DNA from 3 places in the Mesorhizobium opportunistum WSM2075 genome. Region 2 is predicted to be linked to each of the others. Evidence: predicted binding sites of a transcription regulator. Region 2 holds the regulator's gene; each other region holds the start of a gene.
What was found. Region 2 encodes PhoB, which activates phosphate uptake and scavenging genes when phosphate is short. Its sites were predicted from a motif close to TGTCATNNANCTGTCAT; they were not measured.

Region 1 (4,199 bases), 380 kb from region 2:
TTTTCCATAATCTCTGTCTGGCAAGGGTTTCGCATGATCGCGGAATCCGGCAGCCAACAGGCGGATATTGGCAACGACGTCGACGCGCTTGCCGCGCCGGCGCCGGCGCGGCGGTTCATCGCCGCGCCACCGCTGGTGCCCGAGCAGCAATTGGCCGGGCGGGAAGGTCTGCCGCTTGTGACCTTCTTTGCCATCGTCGTGCTGGCCGGCCTCGCGCATCTGACCGGAGCCCCGATCTTCATCAGCCTCGCTCTGCTGGCAACCGGCCTCGCCGGCCTTGCCATGCATCTGCATGCCAGGCGCAGCGTACACCGCACCGCGGTCCTGCTCGACGAGACCAGCGCCCGCAGCCGCGCCGAGATCGAGACGCTGGCCGACCGCATGTGGGAAATGCAGGAAAGCGAAGAGCGCTTTCGCGGTCTCATCGACGCACTTGGCGACCTCGTCATCCATCGCGACCGCGATGGCTACATCGTCTATGCCAACAAAGTATTCGCCGACCTCGTCGAAACCGATCAGCGCGACCTTGCCGGCAAGACGCTGGCCGAACTCGGAATCGAGGTCGGCATCGTCCCCGATGCCGCCTTTTCCGACCATGAATGCCTGAGTTCCACCGATGTCGCCATCCGCACGCCGAGCGGCCCGCGCTGGTTCTCGTGGATCGAACTGTCGGTGCGCGACAAGGACAGCGGAGCGGCTTCGCATCGCGCGATCGCCCGCGACATCACCGCCCGCAAGCGCGCCGAATCCTCGCTGATCACCGCGCGCGAGCGGGCCGAATACGCAAGCCAGGCCAAATCGCGCTTCCTCGCCACCGTCAGCCATGAGATCCGCACGCCGATGAACGGCATCATGGGCATGGCCAGGCTGCTCGCCGACACCAGCCTGTCGCCGGAGCAGCAGACTTATGTCGGCGCCATCTCGACATCGGCCAGCGCCTTGCTCGCCCTGATCGAGGACCTGCTCGACTATTCCAAGATCGAGGCCGGCCGCTTCGACCCCGAGCCGCAGCCGATATCGGTGCGCGAGATCGCCGACAACATCATCGAACTCCTGGCCGCGCGCGCCTTCGCCAAGGATATCGGCCTCGGCTGCCACGTCGAACCGGATGTGCCGCAGATGATCACCGCCGATCCGGGCAGGGTCAGGCAGGTGCTGCTCAATCTCATCGGCAACGCTATCAAGTTCACCGACGGCGGCGGCGTGCTGGTCAGCGTCGCGCGCGCCCGCACCGCGACCACCGACCGCATCTGCTTCACCATCGCCGATACCGGTCCCGGCCTGCGCGACGAGGATATGGAGCGCATCTTCGAGGAGTTCGAGCAGGCCGACGGCACCTCGACGCGCACGCATGGCGGAGCCGGCCTGGGACTTGCCATCTCCAAGCGCCTGGTGGCTGCCATGGGCGGCACGATTTCGGTCTCCAGCCGGCTTGGTCAGGGATCGGAATTCGTCTTCGAGATCCCCGCCACAGCGGCCACCGAGGCGCCGCAGGGCCGGCTCGACGCGCTTGCCGGCAGGCGCGCTGTGATCCTGTCCAGGAACGCCGTCGAGGCCGATGCCATCGCCCGCACCATCCGCGCCAGTGGCGGCACGGCCGGGATCGCCACCACCGTGGCGCAGGCCGCGCCCTTCGCTCACGGCTGCGACGTGCTTCTGGTCGACGCGGCCATGGAAGAGAGCGATGGAAGGCTGCTCAAGCGGTTGCGCCAAAGCGGCTTCTCCGATTGCGAGGCCATCACGCTGATCGCACCGACCGACCGCGGCATGCTGGGCGAATTCCGCGCCAGCGGCTACACGACCTTCCTTGCCCGGCCGGTGCGCGGGGGAACACTTTTGCGTGTCCTCTTGAGCAGCCATGCGCCGGCACTTGCCCACCCGCAACCGGAAAAGCGTCGGGCACCGGCGCTGCGTGCATCGAGCGAGCGCCAGCAAGGCCTGTCCGTGCTGATCGCCGAGGACAACGACATCAATGCCATGCTGGCCCGCGCCACGCTGCTGAAGGCTGGGCATCGCGTCCAGGTGGTCGGCAATGGCAAGGCAGCGGTCGAGGCCGTCACCAGCGCCGGGCACAAGCACCGCTTCGACGTGGTGCTGATGGACCTGCATATGCCGGTCATGGATGGGCTGGACGCCATTGCCGCGATCCGCCGCCATGAGGAGGAGACATCCGCGCCGCCCGTGCCGATCATGGTGCTGTCGGCCGATAGCCAGGAAAAGACCCGCCATGCCGTGCTTGCTCACGGCGCCAGCGGTTTTGTCACCAAGCCGCTCGATCCCGACGCGCTGGTCAACGCCGTCGAGGGCCAGGTCGCCGCTTGAGCCGGTTTTTTCCGGTACGCGGCTGATCCATTTGCCCAAAAGTGGGCCTCCGCTTCGGAAAAACGACATGCATGAAAACAAGGCCTGGAGCGCGTTGCCTGAACCCGCGCGGGCGCGTCGCGCCTCGAGTCTCCTTACCGAACGTAGCCGGTTGACCGTTTTCGCCAGCCGACGAAGTATTGCCCGCGACGTCGTATCACGGTACTGTCACAATCCTGTTGCACCTACACCGTATCCCCGTGCCAAGAGGGATGGCTCGAAGGAGAATCACTCGTGCATACAGTTATGCCGGAATGTGACACTCGGCCGAACGCCAGCAGCGCCTTGCTTGCCGGACGTAATGTCGATTCCGTCATAAAGGGCGCAGCACTCGGCCGAATCGGCAATCTCGAAGTGCGGCTTGCTCGCAACGAGGCCGAGATCGCGGCCGCGCAGGAAGTGCGTTACCGGGTGTTTTACGACGAGCTTGGTGCCAGGAAAGATCTGTTCCAGGCGCAGGACCGCCGTGACGCCGACCGGTTCGATCCGCTCTGCGACCATCTGCTTGTCTTCGACAATTCAATTTCCGGCCCCGAGCATCGCCGCATCGTCGGCACCTATCGCCTGCTGCGGCAAGAAATCGCGGCTGCCGCCGGAGGCTTCTATTCCGAAGGCGAATTCGAGCTGACCAAGCTCATCGCCCGTCATCCTGGCCAACGTTTTCTCGAGCTCGGCCGTTCCTGCGTTTTGCCCGAATACCGGTCGAAGCGCACCATCGAGGCGCTCTGGCAAGGCATCTGGGCCTACATCAATCACTACGAAATCGGCGTGATGACCGGCTGTGCTTCCTTCCAGGGCACCGTGCCGGCGGCGCATGCCGAGGCGCTCACCTATCTCTCTCATCATTGCCGTACGAACTCGGCCTGGGACGTGCGCGCGGTGTCCGGGCGCTATTGTTCCATGGACCTGATGCCGATCGAGGCGGTCAATGCCAAGGCAGCGATCGCGGCGATGCCGCCTTTGGTCAAGGGCTATCTGCGCGTCGGTGCCCGCATCGGCGACGGCTGCGTCATCGACCGCGAGTTTTCGACGGTCGACGTCTTCGTGGTGATGCCGGTCAAGGAGATCGGTGCCCGCTACGTCAACTACTATGGCGGGGAAGCCCAGCGCTTCGCCGCGTGAGGCAGTAGGCAGTAGGCAAGACGTCACGAGTCACGCTCCTCTCACTACTCACTACTGACTAGTCCCTACTGCCTCTTTTACGGAATATCCTCAGGCCGCCGGCCGGGCCGGCTCTTGTAGGACGGAAATGCCCAGCCGAAACGAAGCGCACCGCCACGCACCGCGAGCGCCACGGCGAAACCGGCCAAGCCTGAGACAAGCTGCGGCAGTCCGGCGACGTCGCCCAGTGTGAAGATAGCGGCGCCCGCCAGGGCAGCCGTGACGTAGATCTCGGGCTTCAGCAGCACCGATGGCTCACCGGCCAGGAGATCGCGCAATATGCCGCCGAAGGTCGCGGTCAGCATGCCGGTGATGATGGAAACCACCGGCGAGCCGGTGATTGCCAGGCCCTTTGCCGCGCCCATCACCGAAAAGGCAGCCAGCCCGACGGCGTCGAGCCAGAGCAGCAGCCTATAGCGGGATTCGACGCGGTGCGCGGTGAAGAACACCAGGACCGCCACCACCGCGCAGATCAGCACATAGTCGCGGTTTCCCACCCAGAACACAGGCACATTGAGGATGAGGTCGCGAAACGTGCCGCCGCCGATGCCGGTGACGCTGGCCAGGAACAGGAAACCGATGACGTCGAGCTGCTTGCGCGACGCAGCCAACGCCCCCGTCGCCGCAAAAACGGCAATGCCGGCATAGTCGAGAAGGGCGATGGGGTGCATGGAAGG
Region 2 (4,199 bases):
TGGTGTTCCAGAAGCCGACGCCGTTCCCGATGTCGATCTATGAGAACATCGCCTTCGGCGTCAGGCTCTACGAGAAGATCAGCAAGGCCGAGATGGACGGCCGCGTCGAGCAGGCGCTGAAGCGCGCGGCGCTCTGGACCGAGGTCAAGGACAAGCTCAATGCCAGCGGCCTCAGCCTTTCGGGCGGCCAGCAGCAGCGGCTCTGCATTGCCCGTACCGTGGCGGTGAAGCCGGAAGTCATCCTGCTCGACGAGCCGGCCTCGGCGCTCGATCCGCTGTCGACCGCCAAGATCGAGGAGCTGATCGACGAATTGCAGGCCGACTACACGATCGTCATCGTCACCCACAACATGCAGCAGGCGGCGCGCGTGTCGAAGCAGACGGCCTTCATGTACCTGGGCGAACTGGTCGAGTTCGACAAGACGGAGAAGATCTTCACGTCGCCCCGCGAGAAGCGCACGCAGGACTACATCACCGGCCGCTTCGGCTGATCGCACGCATACGAGGACCAGGATCATGGCCGAACACACGGTTGCAGCCTTCGACGAAGATCTCGGACAGATCAGCAGGCTGATCAGCGACATGGGCGACCTCGCCGGCTCGATGGTCGGCGGTGCCACCAAGGCGCTGCTGAACTCCGACAATGCGCTCGCCCAACGCGTCGTCTCCGATGACGCGATCATGGATGCGCGCCAGCGCGAGCTGGACGACCGCGCCATCACGCTGATCGCCAAGCGCCAGCCGATGGCCGACGATCTGCGCCATGTCGTCGGCTCGATCCGCATGGCCGGCGATCTCGAACGCATCGGCGACCTTGCCAAGAACATCGCCAAGCGCGTCGGCACGGTCGGGCTCTCCGCCACGCCGCGCGACCTGTCGCACTCCATCGACGCGATGGCGCAGCTGGTGCTGATCCAGGTTCAAGGTGTCATCGAGGAATATGCGGCGCGTGATGCCGCGGCACTGGCGAAGCTGCGCGCCGCCGACGAGCGCATCGATGTCAAATACACCTCGGTGTTCCGCGAACTGCTGACCTACATGATGGAAGATCCGCGCAACATCACCGCCTGCACGCATCTTTTGTTCTGTGCCAAGAACCTCGAACGCATCGGCGACCACGTGACCAACATCGCCGAGAATGCGTATTATGTGCTGACCGGCACGCAGCTGCCCGCCAATCGTCCGAAGCAGGACGAAACCGCGATGTCGGCGCCGGCGGCATAGCAGGGGTGACCAGCCGATGATCGCGCCACGCATCATGGTGGTGGAGGATGAGGAGCCGTTAGGGGTGCTGCTCCGCTACAATCTGGAATCGGAAGGTTACCAGGTCGAGGTGGTGACGCGCGGCGACGAGGCGGAGATCCGCCTGCAGGAGAACGTGCCCGACCTTCTGGTGCTCGACTGGATGGTGCCGGCGGTGTCCGGCATCGAACTCTGCCGGCGCCTGCGAATGCGGCCCGAGACCGAGCGGCTGCCGATCATCATGCTGACCGCGCGGGGCGAAGAAAGCGACCGTGTACGTGGACTCTCCACAGGCGCCGACGACTATCTGGTCAAGCCGTTCTCGACGCCGGAGTTCATGGCCCGCGTCAAGGCGTTGCTGCGCCGCGCCAAACCGGAAGTGCTGTCCAGCGTGCTCAAGGTCGGCGACATCGTGCTCGACCGCGAATCGCACCGCGTCTACCGCAAGAAGAGCGAGATCCGGCTCGGGCCGACCGAGTTCCGCCTGCTCGAATTCATGATGCGCCATCCCGGCCGGGTGTTCTCGCGCAGCCAGCTGCTCGACAATGTCTGGGGCGAGACGATCTACATCGACGAGCGCACGGTCGACGTGCATGTCGGGCGGCTGCGCAAGGCGGTCAACAATGGCCGCATGCCCGATGTCATTAGAACCATTCGTGGGGCGGGCTACGCGATCCGGGAAGATTAGGTTCTTCGGCGCGGAAGGTTAGACAGTCGGATTTCGTGCTTAAGCCGGATCGCTTTACCTTGGCGATCAGCGAAAACGTCCATTGCTTCGTCATCCACGGGCGGAGCAAGGAGCGAAGCGACGCGGCGTAGACCCGAGGATCCACGCCGCGACTTTGAAGCGTTGCCTCGGTGCGGAATTCTGCTCCGCTGCACTCCGTGGCCAAGGTCGCGGCATGGATCCCAGGGTCTCCGCGACGGAGCTTCGCTCCTGCTCCGCCCAGGGATGACGAAGTCGTGAGGCTTTGTCCAACCCACGGATGTTACGATGGCTTCGATTTCACGCCACGTTCTTCCCAGCCGCGCCTGCTCTCGCCTGCACGCCCGGCGCGAATATTTCCTGATCGACGAAGGTCAGAGCGCGCATGGCGCAGCCTTCGCGGATCAGCGGCAGTTCGTTAGGCTCGGTGTCGAAGGAGATCGATTTCGAGTGCTGGCCGCCGGCGGTCTGTGCAATCGCCTCGCGCAAGGCCGGCTCGATCAGGTCGAAGGCGGCGGCGCTGACGCCGACCATGGCGACCGGGGCGGGATCGATCAGCGCGAACAGGCTGCCGAGGCCATAGCCGAGCGCCTCGCCGGCCTTGCGATAGGCCTGGCGCTCCGGCCCGTCCTTCTCGCGCGCCGAGGCCGCCAGTGCCCGCATGTCGGCGTCGCTGACGTCGACCGGTTCGGTGTCCTCGCCAAGCTGTCTCGCGCTTCGCCAGATGGCGTAGTTGCCGGCATAGGCCTCGACGCAGCCGCGCCGTCCGCAGCGGCAGAGCGCGCCGCCCGGCCGGTGGATCATGTGGCCGAACTCGCCGCCCGAGGAATGGGTACCGGTGAACAGTTCGCCCTTCAGCACCAGGCCCATGCCGATGCCGTGAGACAGCAGAATGGCGATGAAGTCGTCGCGGTAGCGCTCGGGATCGCGCCAGCGCAGCGCCACCGCCATCATGTTGCAGTCGTTTTCCATGGTGGCGGGGATGCCGAACTCGGCTTCGAATATGTCGGCGAAGGCGATGTCGGTCTGCGGCGTGATCGGCGACCACAGCATGGCGCGCGCCTCGGTGTCGGTGATGCCCTGGATGGCCAGTGCGATGCGGGCGACGCTGCGGACATCGATGTCGGGATCGTCTATGCGGCGCCGCACGATGGCGACGCATTCGCCGATCAGCGCCTCGCGCGACATGGTCAGCGTGTCCAGCCGGCGCTGTTCCTCCGATATCACCTGGCCGGCATAGTCGATGACGGCGACCGACAGGAAATTCAGCGACAGCACCACGGTCATCACCGCCGCCGCCTCCGGGTTGAGTGTGAGGCCGACCTGCGGCCTGCCGCGTTTCAGCGCCCCGGCCTCGCTCGGCTTGCCCTCGGTCAGGACGCCTTCGCCGATCAGGTCGGAGGAGATCGCCGAGATGGTCGAGTGGCTGAGGCCGGTGGTGGCGGCGATCTCGGTGCGCGAAGGCTGACCGGCACGGCGCACGGCCGAGATCACCATGGCGCGGTTGCGCCGGCGCAGATCGTCGTGGCGGATTCCGACCGACATGTTTCCCGCATCCTCCCAGTCGCCGCGGCCTTTCGTGCCTCCCGAAGGCCGCCAGCGAAGCCACCAAATACTGGCAGAAGCGCCCCACGCTGTCATTATTTATTCCGGAGCTCGAAAAAAAGTTCACGGCACCTCAAAATCCATCAGAATCATTGTTGACAGTGTTCCGGTGATGGACCAGTGTTTTTTCGAGGCTCGAAAAAATAGGGCCTTTGTGCCGGCCTTAGGGCCAGTTTGGTCGCGCCATACGCGGCGCAGGGAGGAATATCATGAAGAAATTCACAGCCGCCATCCTGGCGGGTGTCGCCATGTCGCTGACGCTTGCGTCGGTCGCGCAGGCGAAGGACAAGGTCATCGGCGTTTCCTGGTCCAATTTCCAGGAAGAGCGCTGGAAGACCGACGAGGCCGCGATGAAAAAAGCGATCGAGGCCGCCGGCGACAAGTACATCTCCGCCGACGCGCAGTCCAATCCCGGCAAGCAGCTCACCGATGTCGAAAGCCTGATCTCGCAAGGCGCCAATTCGCTGATCATCCTGGCGCAGGATGCCTCGGCCATCGGCCCGGCGGTGCAGAAGGCGCTGGACGAAGGCATTCCGGTCGTCGGTTATGACCGCCTGATCGAGAACAAGGACGTCTTCTACCTGACCTTCGACAACAAGGAAGTCGGTCGCTTGCAGGCCAGCGCGGTGTTCAAGGCCAAGCCGGA
Region 3 (4,199 bases), 3.1 Mb from region 2:
ACACCTGGACGGCGGCGGCGCTGCGCACTGCAGGCCTGCGCACCGGCTGGTGGAACCCGCTGCCGGCTTCGCTTGGGTGGTCGTTGAGCTTGTACAATTAGTGTGCGCATTTCGCGAATTGGCAAACGTCGCGTTCCTTCGCGCCCCCCTCTGTCCTGCCGGACATCTCCCCCACGAGGGGGAGATCGGATCTGGCTCCGGCTTTCGCTAATCTCCAACGTTTGCAAAAGGACGCCGGCGCCAAAGCTGCCAATCTCCCCCCTCGTGGGGGAGATGTCCGGCAGGACAGAGGGGGGCGCTGTCCCCGCCAGCCTATCGGTTTCTTTATTGTCTCGATGTCCTACCGCCTAATAATCTTCGGTTCCTCCCACCCGTAGAGCCAGTCCAGATCCGCCGCGAGCTTTTCCGCCGGCCGCGTCGCCAGCACCAGGTTGCGAGCCAATGCCACCGGACCCCAGGCATGCCAGGCCAGCCGGTTGAGCGCGCCGCGCCGGATCACCTTCTCGACGCGCGGTCGCCTGAGATTTTCCCAGATCGCCAGGCCCTGCTTCGGATCGGCCGGGAAGTCGGCGATTACCCCGGCAAGCGTTGCGGCATCTTCGATGGCCATGGCGGCCCCTTGCGCCGCGAATGGGGTCATCGCATGTGCGGCGTCGCCAATCAGGGCGATGCCGGTTGGTGTCGTCCAGTGCTGCTTCTGGTCGACCGTATGGAGCGGCCAAGTCAGCCACGGGCCGGCCATTTCCACCAGCCTTGCAAGGGCTGCCGCCGTGCCGCTCATTGCATTGGCGAGGATGACGGGATCGGCATGACCCGACCAACCCTCGGCAATGCGCTCGCCTTTGGTGAAGGCGACAAGGTTGAAGGCATCGCCCTTGCTGACGGGATAGGCGACCATGTGGAATCCCGGATGCAGAAAAGTCGTGACACAATCAGCCGCCCCAATCGCGGCAAAGGCTTGCCCGGCGCCGCTGTCGGCGGCAACAGTCGTGCGCCAGGCCAGTTCGCCGGAAAAACGGCTTCTTGACGATCCCCCCCGAGCTCGATCGACAACCGCGCGCACGGATGACCACACGCCGTCGGCGCCGACCAGAAGGAAGCCCTGTGACTGGACGGTCTTGCCGTCCGTCTCCAGTGTCGCCGTCACACCATCGTCGCCTGTGGCAGCGCCGCTGACGCGCGCACCCTTGACCAGACGAATATTCGGGTTTTCGGCAACGTGTGCGGTCAGCGCGCTCTGCAGGTCGGCTCTGTGGGCGACGAGATAAGGCGCCCCCCAGCGTTCTTCGGCGGCCTGCCCGAGTGGTACACGCGCCAGTTCGCGCAACGTCCTTGCGTCCTTCAGCACCACGGCCTCAGGCCGCACCGTTGCCGGCAGCAGCCGCTTGAGCACGCCGAGTTGGCGCAGGATGCGTGTCGCGTTGGGGGAAAGCTGGATGCCGGCTCCCACGGCCTCCAGCCGCTGCGCCTGTTCGAACACCTGCACGGGGTAGCCGCGTTCGGCGAAGGCAAGCGCCGCGGTCAGCCCGGCAACGCCCGCTCCGGCGATGACGACTTGCCGCTTGTCGTCCATCAGGCCCGTCGCGGAAGAATCAGGCGGCCTGGTCGATGTAGAGGCAGCCCGCCGGCAGCGTTTCCGTGGCCTTCAGCTTCGGCGAATAGCGGTAGAGCGTCGAGCAATAGGGGCAGACCTTCTCATTGTCGTCGCCCATGTCGAGAAACACATGCGGATGGTCGAAAGGCGGGTTGGCGCCCGTGCACATGAATTCCTTGACACCGATGTCGATTGCCGGAAAGCCCGCATCGTTCTGGAAATGGGGAATGGAACCGCCTGCCATCGTCGTCTCCTTAACGCAGTCTCGCATGCATCTGGATCATAACAGGTCTCTTTGCAAGATCGATGAAATCAAACTGTCGCAAAAGCCTGTCAGAGGATAAGTTAAGCCGGTTAACCGGCCGAGCTGGTGGGAAGAGCAGGAACAATGAACGAACTGAAGCCGGTACAGAGCGAATTCATCAATGTCGAGGCGGCAAGCCCGGAGGGCGGCAATCCAGACCGTTTCGTCAATCGCGAGTTTTCCTGGCTGCAGTTCAATCGCCGCGTGCTCGAGGAATCGCTGAACACCAATCATCCGCTGCTGGAGCGCGTCCGCTTCCTGTCGATCTCGGCCGCCAATCTCGACGAGTTCTTCATGGTCCGCGTCGCCGGCCTCGCCGGCCAGGTGCGCGAGGGCATCGTCTTGAAGAGCCCTGACGGCCGCACGCCCGAACAGCAGCTCGAACAGCTGCTGCGCGAGGTCGAGCGGCTGCAGGAAGACCAGCAGAAGAGCCTATCGGCGCTGACCGTGCTGCTCAACAAGGAAGGCATCGAGACCATTACGCGGGATGCGCTGACCAAGGACGAGAAGACCTGGCTGGAAGAGCATTTCCAGGACCAGGTGTTTCCGGTGCTGACCCCGTTGTCGATCGATCCGGCGCATCCATTCCCGTTCATTCCCAATCTCGGTTTCTCGATGGCGCTGCAGCTTCGCCATCGCAAGAATGGCGAGGAGATGAGCGCGCTCTTGCGCCTGCCGGTGGCGCTGAAGCGCTTCATCCGCCTTCCGGACCGCAAGCACCATGTCCGCTTCATCCCGCTGGAAGAGGCGGTCGGCCTCTATATCGGCAAGCTGTTCCCCGGCTATGAGGTCAAGGGTTCCGGCACATTCCGCATCATCCGCGACAGCGACATCGAGGTCGAGGAGGAATCGGAAGATCTGGTGCGCCTGTTCGAGACGGCGCTGAAGCGCCGCCGCCGCGGTTCGGTGATCCGCATCGAATTCGACAAGCTGATGCCCAGCGAATTGCGCGACTTCGTCGCCGGCGAGCTTGGCGTCTCGTCGAGCCGTATCAGCGTGCTCACCGGCCCGTTGGCGCTCAGCCAGATCTCCGAGATCGTGGCGGTCGCCCGCGACGATTTGAAGTTCACGCCCTACAATCCGCGCTTTCCCGAGCGCATCCGCGAGCATGGTGGCGACTGTTTTGCCGCCATCCGCGAGAAGGACATCATCGTCCACCACCCCTATGAATCCTTCGACGTCGTGGTGCAGTTCCTGCGCCAGGCCATGGCCGACCCCGAGGTGGTGGCGATCAAGCAGACGCTTTACCGCACCTCCAACGACAGCCCGATCGTGCGCGCGCTGGTCGATGCGGCCGAGGCCGGCAAGTCGGTGACCGCGCTTGTCGAGCTCAAGGCCCGTTTCGACGAGGAAGCCAACATCCGCTGGGCGCGCGATCTGGAGCGCGCCGGCGTGCAGGTCGTGTTCGGTTTCCTCGAACTCAAGACCCACGCCAAGATGTCGCTGGTGGTGCGCCGCGAAGACGGCAAACTGCGCAACTACGTGCATCTGGGCACCGGCAACTACCATCCGGTCACCGCGCGCATCTATACTGACCTGTCCTTCTTCACCACCGATCCGACGATCGCCCGCGACGTCGCCCAGCTGTTCAATTTCATCACCGGCTACGCTGAGCCGACCGACGAAATGCGGCTGGCGATCTCGCCCTTCACGCTGAGAAGCCGCATTCTGAAGCACATTTCCGCCGAAGTCGCCCATGCGCTGGAAGGAAAGCCGGCTCGCATCTGGATGAAGATGAACGCGCTTGTCGACCCGATCATCATCGATGCGCTCTATGATGCCAGCCGCGCCGGCGTCGAGATCGACCTCGTCGTGCGCGGTATCTGTTGCCTCAGGCCTCAGGTTCCGGGGCTTTCGGAAAACATCCGGGTGAAGTCGATCGTCGGCCGGTTTCTCGAGCACAGCCGCATCTATTGCTTCGGCAATGGCCATGGCCTGCCCTCGGACGAAGCGATCGTCTACATCTCCTCGGCCGATCTCATGCCGCGCAATCTCGACCGCCGCGTCGAGACCATGGTGCCGATCACCAATCCAACTGTGCATGAACAGGTCCTTGGCCAGATCATGCTCGGCAACATCATGGACAATCAGCAAAGTTTCGACGTATTGGCTGATGGAACCTCCCGGCGCGTCGTGCTGGAGGAGGGCGAGGAACCGTTCAACGCGCAGGAATATTTCATGACCAATCCGAGCCTGTCGGGACGGGGTGACGCGCTGAAGTCGCACGCGCCCAAGCGCATCGCGCAGTTCAAGCGCCGCAAGAAGAACGCCGCAGCGTCCGGCTGATGCTGTCTGATTCCC

Region 1: olsB (l-ornithine N(alpha)-acyltransferase) is a predicted target of PhoB. The motif match lies at 2,528-2,544, and genes of this name have one in related genera.
Region 3: MESOP_RS25420 (RNA degradosome polyphosphate kinase) is a predicted target of PhoB. The motif match lies at 1,902-1,918, and genes of this name have one in related genera.

The regions. Positions count from the first base shown of each region.
Region 1 covers NC_015675.1:1,863,687-1,867,885, reverse strand. Annotated here, with positions in the region: gene MESOP_RS08890 (hybrid sensor histidine kinase/response regulator) at 34-2,322, shown strand; gene olsB (l-ornithine N(alpha)-acyltransferase) at 2,608-3,483, shown strand; gene MESOP_RS08880 (trimeric intracellular cation channel family protein) at 3,561-4,193, opposite strand.
Region 2 covers NC_015675.1:1,486,300-1,490,498, forward strand. Annotated here, with positions in the region: gene pstB (phosphate ABC transporter ATP-binding protein PstB) at 1-491, shown strand, start outside; gene phoU (phosphate signaling complex protein PhoU) at 517-1,224, shown strand; gene phoB (phosphate regulon transcriptional regulator PhoB) at 1,241-1,930, shown strand; gene MESOP_RS07135 (ROK family protein) at 2,249-3,493, opposite strand; gene xylF (D-xylose ABC transporter substrate-binding protein) at 3,763-4,199, shown strand, end outside.
Region 3 covers NC_015675.1:5,255,274-5,259,472, reverse strand. Annotated here, with positions in the region: gene MESOP_RS25435 (TIGR02117 family protein) at 1-101, shown strand, start outside; gene MESOP_RS25430 (FAD-dependent monooxygenase) at 341-1,573, opposite strand; gene MESOP_RS25425 (zinc-finger domain-containing protein) at 1,593-1,838, opposite strand; gene MESOP_RS25420 (RNA degradosome polyphosphate kinase) at 1,983-4,184, shown strand; gene ppx (exopolyphosphatase) at 4,184-4,199, shown strand, end outside.